One region of the Synechococcus sp. TAK9802 genome, then DNA from elsewhere that is predicted to be linked to it. Evidence: predicted binding sites of a transcription regulator. Region 1 holds the regulator's gene; each other region holds the start of a gene.
What was found. The regulator NtcA, encoded in region 1, controls nitrogen genes in cyanobacteria. The targets are predictions, from matches to a motif close to GTANCNNNNGNTAC.
Positions count from the first base shown of each region.

Region 2: a site for NtcA is predicted at 1,449-1,462, ahead of SynTAK9802_RS12105 (DUF4278 domain-containing protein). Genes of this name have one in related genera too.
Region 3: a site for NtcA is predicted at 1,625-1,638, ahead of SynTAK9802_RS09810 (DUF4278 domain-containing protein). Genes of this name have one in related genera too.

Region 1 covers NZ_CP047937.1:243,155-246,389, reverse strand. Annotated here, with positions in the region: gene rph (ribonuclease PH) at 85-828, shown strand; gene ntcA (global nitrogen regulator NtcA) at 887-1,603, shown strand; gene SynTAK9802_RS01265 (DUF3084 domain-containing protein) at 1,631-2,782, shown strand; gene SynTAK9802_RS01260 (resolvase) at 2,779-3,225, shown strand; gene SynTAK9802_RS01255 (DUF3146 family protein) at 3,203-3,235, opposite strand, start outside.
Region 2 covers NZ_CP047937.1:2,115,895-2,119,129, reverse strand. Annotated here, with positions in the region: gene SynTAK9802_RS12120 (Zn-dependent hydrolase) at 1-143, shown strand, start outside; gene SynTAK9802_RS12115 (DUF1028 domain-containing protein) at 140-814, shown strand; gene SynTAK9802_RS12110 (hypothetical protein) at 899-1,117, opposite strand; gene SynTAK9802_RS12105 (DUF4278 domain-containing protein) at 1,198-1,365, opposite strand; gene SynTAK9802_RS12100 (type 1 glutamine amidotransferase) at 1,557-2,315, opposite strand; gene ureC (urease subunit alpha) at 2,312-3,235, opposite strand, start outside.
Region 3 covers NZ_CP047937.1:1,696,223-1,699,457, forward strand. Annotated here, with positions in the region: gene SynTAK9802_RS09790 (leucyl aminopeptidase) at 1-55, shown strand, start outside; gene SynTAK9802_RS09795 (hypothetical protein) at 52-288, shown strand; gene SynTAK9802_RS12670 (hypothetical protein) at 320-502, opposite strand; gene SynTAK9802_RS09800 (hypothetical protein) at 726-893, opposite strand; gene SynTAK9802_RS09805 (hypothetical protein) at 1,090-1,242, opposite strand; gene SynTAK9802_RS09810 (DUF4278 domain-containing protein) at 1,377-1,544, opposite strand; gene SynTAK9802_RS09815 (DUF3104 domain-containing protein) at 1,751-2,041, opposite strand; gene SynTAK9802_RS09820 (hypothetical protein) at 2,273-2,425, shown strand; gene msrA (peptide-methionine (S)-S-oxide reductase MsrA) at 2,637-3,235, opposite strand, start outside.

The sequences.
Region 1 (3,235 bases):
CCACAAGGGCATTGACACCACCCATGGTGTTTGGACAGGGCGAGAACCAACCGCCTGCGAGGCTTGACGAACTGCACACCACCGATGAGCCAATCCCCTGAACAACGCACTGATGGCCGTCGCCCGCAGCAGTTGCGACCGTTCTCGGTGACCTGGAATCCCATGGGGTTTGCCTTGAGCTCCCTTGTGGTTCACACCGGCCGAACCGCTGTTCTCTGCAGCGTTTGCTTGGAGGACAAGGTTCCCCGCTGGCGCGAGGGAGAAGGATTGGGATGGCTCAGCGCCGAATACCGGTTGCTGCCCGGATCCACCCCACAGCGGCAATCACGGGAGCTGATGAAACTCTCGGGTCGCACCCAGGAAATTCAGCGGCTGATCGGCCGAAGCCTGCGCGCCGTGATCGACATGGAGCGCCTAGGGGAGCGCACCTTGCTGATCGACTGCGACGTGATCCAAGCGGACGCCGGCACCCGGACGGCCTCGATCACCGGGGCTTGGCTCGCCCTGGACCAAGCCTGCCGATCCCTGGTGGACCAGGGAGTGCTGGAGCAATCACCCCTGATCGATCAGGTGGCGGCTGTATCCGTTGGCTTGGTTGATGGCCAGGCCTTGCTGGATCTGGACTACAGCGAAGACAGCCGAGCCGAGGTGGACCTGAACGTTGTGCAGTCCGGCGATGGCCGTCTGCTGGAAATCCAGGGGACTGCGGAGGGTGCGCCCTTCAGTCGCAGCCAACTCAATGAGCTGCTGGATTTAGCAGAGCCGGGATTGACATCCCTGATGCAGGCGCAACGCCAGGCCTTCAACGAGCACAGCAGCGTTACGTAATAACCGCTACATGGCGGCCACCGCCGGCTCCGTAACTTCGCCACACCAGGGGGTTGTCATGACCAGTAGCCGAGGTTTCAGCCGATACGCCCCGCAGATGGTGGCTCCAGCTCCCAGCGCAGAGCCCGCCAACCGCTCCCTGCTGGAGATCATCAGAGATCTCGATGGCGCCAGCAGTGAACTGGTGGATCGCAACAAGACCATCTTTTTCCCCGGAGATCCCGCAGAACGGGTGTATCTGATCCGCCGGGGAGCCGTTCGTCTGTCCCGCGTCTACGAATCGGGAGAAGAGATCACCGTGGCCCTGCTCCGCGAGAACAGCCTCTTCGGGGTGCTGTCACTGCTGACAGGTCAACGGTCCGACCGCTTCTATCACGCTGTGGCCTTCACTCGGGTCGAAATGGTGACGGCACCAGCGACCTCCGTGAAGGCCGCCATCGAAGCAGACACCAGCGTTGGCCTGCGCTTGCTTCAGGGTCTCTCCAGCCGGATTCTGCAGACCGAGACGATGATTGAAACCCTCACCCATCGGGACATGTCATCCCGGCTGGTGAGCTTCCTGCTGGTGCTTTGCAGGGACTTCGGCGTGGCAGATGAGCTGGGCATCACCATCGACCTGCGCCTGTCCCATCAGGCCATCGCTGAAGCAATTGGCTCAACACGCGTCACAATCACGCGTCTGCTGGGAGACTTGCGTCAATCCGGTCTGGTTCAGATTGACCGCAAGAAAATCACGGTTCTGGATCCGATCGCGCTGGCCAAACGCTTCAGCTAGGCCTGCCATCGCCCGACTTGTGCAGCCATGAGCGGCTGGACACTGATCCTGGTTCTGTTGCTGCTCGGGGGCGTGCTGTCGACCCTGGGCGACCGCTTGGGCAGCCGCGTCGGCAAAGCGCGACTGAGTTTGTTCAGCATGCGCCCACGGCGCACCGCCGTTTTGATCACGGTGTTGACCGGCAGCCTGATCAGCGCACTCTCACTTGGCCTGATGCTTCTGGTGAGCCGGCAGTTGCGGGTGGGCCTGTTTGAACTGGATGCCCTGCAGGAGAAACTCCAGGACAGCCGTCAGCAGCTGGAGGCAGCCGAGCGGGAACGGGACAAGACCCAAACAGAAACCAAACGGATCGCCATTGAGCTCGAGCAATCGCAGCAACGGGCCAACACCCTGCGCCTCGAACTGGCTCCTCTTCAGAAGGAGCTGGCCCAACTCGAAGCCGAACGTGAACGCCTCAGCCAGGACATCACCTCCCGCGATGCGGACATCCAGCGCACGGAAGCCGAACTCAACAGCGTTCGCAGCCACATCCGAGCCGGTGAGCAGGAACTCAAAGAACTGGAACGCAATCTGGTCGCCTTGCGGCGTGGATCTGTGGTGATCAGCAGCGGACAGACCTTGGCAAGAGCAACGGTTCGACTGGATGCTCCGGACCAGGCCAAACAGGCTGTCGACAGGCTGTTGCAGGAGGCCAATCTCAACGCCTACGGGAAAGTGCGGCCTGGCGAAGCACCCGAACGCCAGTTGATCCGCGTTCCGCGCAGCGATGTGGAACGCCTGCAAAGCATCATCCGCAAACCGGAGACCTGGGTGATCTCGCTGCGCTCAGCCACCAATGTGCTGCGAGGTGAAACAGCGGTGTACGCCTTTCCCGAGGTGCGTCCGAACCGGCCGGTGACCCAACGCGGAGACTTGCTGGCCACCACCACACTGCAACCGGATGAACGCACTCCAGAGGGCATTCGCACACGATTGAACCTGCTCCTGGCCTCGGCCTATGCCGAAGTGCAGCGGCGGGGATCCCTGAGCGAAGGCCTTCAGTTCGATGGATCAGCCCTCTCCCAACTGGCCCAGACCCTGATGAAAGGACCCAGCCAAAGCGTGGTCTTGGAGGTGATTTCCGCAGGGGTCAGCGACAGTGCCGATCCTGTCGTCGTCACCATTCAGGCCTCCCCATGAAACGGGTGGCCGTCCTCGATCCAGGCCGCTGCAAATGTGGTCTTGTGCTGGCCGATCTTCAGCTCGGCCTCGTGCGCGAAGGGCATGTGCTGGCCCCGGAGGCCGTCGAACCCTGGCTGGAGCACTGGAATCAAGACCAAGCTCTCGACCGCATCCTGATCGGCGATGGCACGGGAAGCCGAGCATGGATCCAGCGACTGGAACGGCTGGGCCATCTCACTGTGGTTCCAGAGCAGGGAACAACCCTGAGGGCGAGACAGCGTTACTGGGCGCTGTGGCCAGCTCGAGGTTGGCGACGGATGCTGCCGGCAGGACTGCGCATTCCACCGGTGGATCTGGATGCTGTTGCAGCTTTGGTGATGCTTGAGGAGCACCTGCAATGCCGCCTGAAATGGCCTGAGCCTGATCCCACGTTCTCGCTCAGAACCTGGCCCGGACCATGAAGGTGTAATC
Region 2 (3,235 bases), 320 kb from region 1:
GTTGGCCGATGGGCATGATTTTTGTGCCCAGCCGGGGCGGCCTGAGTCATTCCGCTGCAGAGTTCACCAGTGACGAGCAGTGCTGGGCGGGCACCGCTGTGCTGCTGGAAACGTTGCTGCGGCTCGACCGTCAGCTGCTGTGACTTTTTCGATCCTGGCCCGTGATCCCAGCAACGGTCGCTTTGGTGTGGCTGTGGCCACCTGTCATCTGGCCGTTGGATCCACCGTGCCTCACATCCGCTCCGGGGTTGGTGCTGTCGCCACCCAGGCCCACACAAATCCGTATCTGGGGATTTGTGGTCTTGAGCGCCTGGAGCAGAGTTCGGATGCCGAGAGCGTTCTGGCCAGCCTTCTTGCGGATGATCAAGACCGTGAACGGCGTCAGTTTCACCTGATCGATCTGGACGGTCGTACGGCTTGTTGGACGGGGCAGGATTGCGGCCCTTGGGCAGGGCATCGCCATCAGCGTGATCTGTCTGTTGCCGGCAATTGCTTGGTGGATGAGGGCGTGTTGGTAGCCATGGAGCAGGCCTTTCTCACCAGCGACCCCAGCTTGAAACTGGGCCGCCGCTTGATGATGGCTCTCCAGGCCGGGGAAGCGGCTGGTGGTGACCATCGTTCTCCCTTCTGCACGTCAGCGGCGGTGCAGGTGAGCGGTGAAGCGGCTTTTCCGCTGTTGGATCTGCGCGTTGATTTCCACGAGCGCTCCGTGGAGCAATTGATGGAGGTGTATGAGCGCAGTCAGGCTCTCTGGGCCCAGGAGTGGCGGGATGAACTGTCGGAATTGCCGATGCTCAACCGCTTGGTGGCTTGAACCTGCTGCGTCGTTGACGCCATTAAAAAAGCCCTGCAACACAGTCGTGTGCAGGGCCTTTTCAGGAATTCAACTCAGGCTTGTTCAGCTAGGGACGGATGCTTCCCACTCCACGTTCAGGCCGGCCTGACGTGCGTCGGTGATCAGGTCATCGATGCAATCCATGCCAAAGGCGGCTTGTCCAGACAGCAGGGCATCCCATTCCTGAGACGGAAAGTGGGTCTGCAGCCAGAACACGCCATGCACGCTGGAGGGACTCACTTGCACGAGGCCTTGGTCGAGGCGAGAGGTGATGAGATCCAACGTCTTTGCTGAAGCTGGATCTATTACGCCTCAATCCTCGGAACTGGAATGTTCGAGTTGCTACGGATTAAGAAGTTGGCCTAGCGCGTGTAGCCCACGCCGCGGTACACGAGCTGCACCGGAGTGCGGTGGTTGTTGATCTGGCGGGCTTGGTACACGTTGCGGCGGTAAACCAGCTGCACCCCGGGCTTGCCCTGAGTGGCGTTGTTTTGCTGGTACTGATGCCCGCGATAGAGAAGGGTGGTCATTGGATGGTCCTCGAAGCAAGCTCAGGTCCCCGTTCCATGGCCTGAGGCGAACTGCGCTTCGCGCGATGCGAAGTGAACGATCGGTAGCTGTTGCTACAGAAATATTGAAGCTCTTGCAAATGCCGAAGTGGTGTTCAGGTTGATACCTCTTCAGAAAAGTTTTTGGTTTTGTTTATTTTTGTGCGTAGGAATTAGTGGGTCTGGCTGATCTCAATCAGTTGATTGAGCACAGCATCGAAGAAGTTTCGGCCTTGTTCCTGGAGCGTGGTGCCCAGCCTGCGCCAGTCCTGGGTCAGGCGATCGGGCCCTTCAGCTCCAAGGGCGTTCACCACGTAGTCGTGGTCGTTGGCGATCCAGCGTTCCAGCGCGTCGCCGTCGATCTCGAGGTGGCATTGCAGGCCAATGGCGTGGGCCCCGATTCGAAACACCTGTTCGGCGCAGTGCAGTGAAGAACCCAGCAGGGTTGCATCAGCCGGGAGGTGGATGCGATCACCATGCCAATGCAGCACCAGGCTGCTGCTTGGTTGCCCCTTGAGCAGGGCCTCATCACTGGGATTCACGACCCAGTGGATCGCGCCGAGCCCCAGTTCCTTCAGTTGCTGCGGTGGTGCTCCCACCTGCAGCGGTTGAATGCTGCCCCCTGCAGCCACAGCCAAGAGCTGCGCCCCGAGGCAGATGCCCAGCACCGGTCGGCGTTGCTGGTGCCAGGCCCTTAACCAGTCCAGTTCCTGCAGCAACCAGTCCATGCCCGGTTGGTCGCGATCGTTCACGCTCATCGGGCCACCGAGCACAAGGGCGATGCTGTTGGCACACGCCCTGGGGTCCGGCAGTGGGTCGCCCCGGTCGGGCCTCAGGATTTCGAGTGTCAGGCCCCGCTGCCGCGCCAGCTCTCCCACCAGTGCGGCGTCTTCGTGGTCCACGTGTTGGACCACCAGCAGCGTGGGGCTCAAAGCAGCAGGTAGCGCTGGGCCAGGGGCAGCACCTCGGCGGGCTCACAGGTGAGCAGTTCACCATCGGCGAACACCTCATAGGTCTGTGGGTCCACGCTCACCTTGGGCAGCGCTGAATTCAGCTTGAGGGCGCTCTTGCCCACGCTCCGGGTGTCCTTCACCGCCATGCAGGTGCGCTCGAGCCCCAGCTGGCGTTGGATGTCGGCATCCATCGCCGCTTCGCTCACGAAGGTGAGACAACTGGGGGCGAGGGCTTTGCCGAAGGCGCCGAACATCGGCCGGCCGTGCACCGGGCCTGGGGTGGGAATCGAGGCGTTGGCATCGCCCATCTGGGCCCAGACGATCGAACCGCCCTTTACCACCAGTTCCGGGCGAATGCCGAAGAAGCCTGGCTTCCACAGCACCAAATCGGCGAGTTTGCCGGTTTCGATCGACCCCACTTCGCTGCTGATGCCGTGGGCCAACGCCGGGTTGATCGTCACCTTGGCGATGTAGCGCTTGAGCCGGTGGTTGTCGTTGCGAGCGGAGTCTTCCGGCAGCGCACCGCGCTGCACCTTCATCTTGTGGGCGGTCTGGAAGGTGCGGGTGATCACCTCGCCCACTCGGCCCATGGCCTGGGAGTCGCTGGCGATGATCGAGAAGGCGCCCAGGTCGTGAAGGATGTCTTCGGCGGCGATCGTTTCGCGCCGGATCCGTGATTCGGCAAAGGCCACGTCCTCGGGGATCTTCGGATCGAGGTGGTGGCACACCATCAGCATGTCGAGGTGCTCCTCGAGCGTGTTGCGGGTGTAGGGCCGGGTGGGGTTGGTGCTGCTGGGCAGCACGTTGGCCTCGCCGCAGATCTTGATGATGTCCGGCGCGTGTCCACCGCCGGCGCCTTCGGTGTGGAAGGTGTGGATGGTGCGTCCCTTGATGGCGGC
Region 3 (3,235 bases), 740 kb from region 1:
TGCCACCGGCTACGGCGTGCGCACCCTGGTGAACTGGGTGCTGGCCCAGTCATGAGCCGCTCGCCGGTGCGCTGGTACATCAAGGCCCAGCTGGGGGTGCTGCTGCTCCCGGTGGGCCTCTGCCTGTTCGGCGAGGCGGTGAGCCGCAAGGTGGTTCAGATGCTGGGCAAGGACGCAGGCCCCTGGTTCTGGTACGGAACCCTCAGCCTGATCTGCATCAACGCTGGCATCGGCCTGATGATCGACAGCGGACTGACCCGAGGCTTTCCAGGACGACGTCAGAACTGATCAGGGCGCCCAGGTTCAGGACGAAAAATCCTCAGGAAGCAACAGCCTGCAATTCGAGGGAGCGGTCTGGGGTTTCCAATGCATGAATCTGCCACCGTGCTCGCTCGGAGCAGGTTTCCAACACCCGATCAAGATCATCCGATGCGTGCTTCGGCGACGCGTATGGACCGATATGACGGGTGCCAAGACCATCCTTAATGGTCAGCAGATACATACAACCCTCCTCTCACCGCCTGATCGTAAGCATGGGCTGAAGCATCGTCGATGACCGGAAACCCGTCTGTTCACTGAGAACTTGCTGAATCAATCAAGTTGCCGCGCTTAATCTTTTCAACAGGTTGGATGTTGGTTTCTTAAGGAATTCGACCAGATTTGATCAAGTAACGGCCGGCGAAATCCCCTGGAGCGATAAGGGGTATCGCTCCATTTCATCGGGCTCAGTCGGCTTCAGTGACAGCCGCTGGAGCCGCAGACCTGCCAGACATCTCACGCAAAGAGCCAGCAGCACAGAGGGTTGAAAGCGCGATCGCAACCAGGGCGGCGCTGTTGATCAGCTTGAGCGCGACGGGCAGATGGGTGTTGACCATCTCGCGAACGTTTGCCATGAAAAAAAGTTCATAGTGAACATCTTCATAGTGCGGCCCCTGTCAACGCAGCGAGGGCGCCCGCAGAGCCCGGCCTTTTTGTCGTATGGCGACGACCAGCCACGGGAGCCCAGGCCATCCTGCGGGGGCTTCTTTCGGTGAAGGGGCAATGCGTCGAGTGGGGGTGCTTAGGGAACACCCCCTCTTTTTTTGGGCATCAGCCCACAAGAACAAGGGCGACGTTGAGAATCGCCAACCCCACCAGGAACACCGCCGCCAGCAACGCGGCTTCGGGGAAGAACTTGGCAATCACAAAACCCACCCCAAGAAACACCGAGGAGATCACGATGGCGGTGAGATCCGATCCCATCGGCGAATGCTGACTGGCTCGCCCACAGGATGTCGGGATCTCCCTTGGACCGTGGCTTGCCTCCATCCGACTGCCCAACAAAAAGCCCCTGCCCTTGAAAGGGGGCAGGGGCAGGAACCAACGGGTGCTTCGGGCTACTTGGTGTAGGTGACGCCCCGGTAGGTGAGGGTGTGGCGGCTTTCGCCAATCAGTTCCTTGCGACAGGTGTTGTAGTGCTCGCGGCGGTAGGTCAATTCAACGCAGGCCTTGGGAGTGGCTGGAGCTGCTGCGTAGGTGTGGCCTCGATAGAGAAGTGCAGTCATTGGATGTTCCTCGAAGAAATCCAAGTCCCCGTTCCATGGCTTGGAGCATCTGCGCCCCCTCAAGAGGGGGTGAACGTTTTGTAGCAACCGCTACAAACCACTTATGAGACAGCCGTCAAGCCCGCGTCGTTCGCGCGAATACACACCGCCCCTTGATCAAGGCCCCACTCGATCAACAGCCCTTCTTGATCAACGGCCCTGCTCGATCAACAGCCCGAAGAGACAGGCGCACTGGCGGGCCATCCATCCATCGACCAGATCACATCCGAGACCGCGTCGGCGTTGATCCATTTGATGACGCCCGTATCCACGTCAGCCACCTGAAACAGCGACGGAAGCCTGGGGTGGCGAGCACTTCCCTCGCAGAAGAGCACCTGCCCCATCCACCAATCCCCTTGATCGAGCTGGTCTCCAGCGACGACCACAAAGTGCCCTGGGCGGACGTGGAGAAAGGGAGCCTCCGCCTTCACCGCGAGATCACCGTGATCAACCGACATGAGCAACCCAGGAATCAGTACACCTGTACTCATAGCCATGGCGATATGGGTTTGGCAAGCCTTCAATCGCGCTGGCGTTGAAGCGCAGACGTGTTGCCAGACACTGACGTAAGCACTTTTACTCCCTGGACGTTGACCCGTGGGCGTCTAGGTTTCGACAGTCTTCAGACCCGTAGGCCCCCTTTCGATCGCACAAGGCCCTGAGCCTGCCGCTGTCGAGAACGCCAATCGATGACTGACCGCACTCTCAGCATTTCCGATGCCCTGCGCGAAGCGCAGCTGCAGCGCCTGGAAGCCTCCCTGGCCTGCAAGGCGGCATCCAAGCCTCAGGCCACGACACAGCCAGCAAAAGAGAAGGACAAGGACGCCAAGGCAAGCGACTGATCGCACCAGTCCCCACGCATTCCTTGATCAGATCAGCATTTTGAGGAGCATCCGGCGACTTCCGATGTCCTCAAGTGCTGTGCTGTGGAGTCGCTGCTCTCGATCCTGTTGGGCGTCGCCCTCGCTTGGGCGATCACGCGGGTGATCATCTGGCTGAGCGACCGTGCTCGCATCCGGGGGCGCTCTACCGAGGAATGAGGCTGCGGCAGCCCTACTTCCCCCAGGCGTTACCGGAGCGAGCGTTGTCGCCCCAGACGCTGTCGAGTCTGCGGTCACGACCGCAGCTGAACCGGTAGAAGTTGTATTTGACGGCGTTGTACTCCGCGTAGTTCTGGTGGTATCCCTCGGCGGGCCAGAAGCGAGCCGCCTGCCGGAGCTCCACCTTCAAGGCAGACCGGGATTGTCCGAGCTCACGGGCCGCCGCCACAGCACTGGCCTCAGCCGCCTGCGCCTGGGCGTCATCAGCCGTGAAGATCACCGGCCGGTAGGAATCACCGCGGTCGCAGAACTGGCCGCCGCCATCGAGGGGGTCCACATTGCGCCAGTAGCTCCGCAGCAGCTCCGCGTAGCTGATCTGATCCGAGTCAAAGCGCACCTGCACCGCTTCCTGATGCCCTGTCGTCTCACTGCTCACCTGCCGGTAGGTGGGGCGCTCCAACTGCCCGCCGCTGTAGCCGCTCACGGCATCACGCACCCCGGGCAGATGTTCCAGGTCGTGCTCCATGCACCAGAAACAGCCACCGGCAAAGACCGCCGTCTGCAGCTCAGCCATGGCGCGCTGGGGCCAGCTGAGCAGCATCAAGCAGGTGA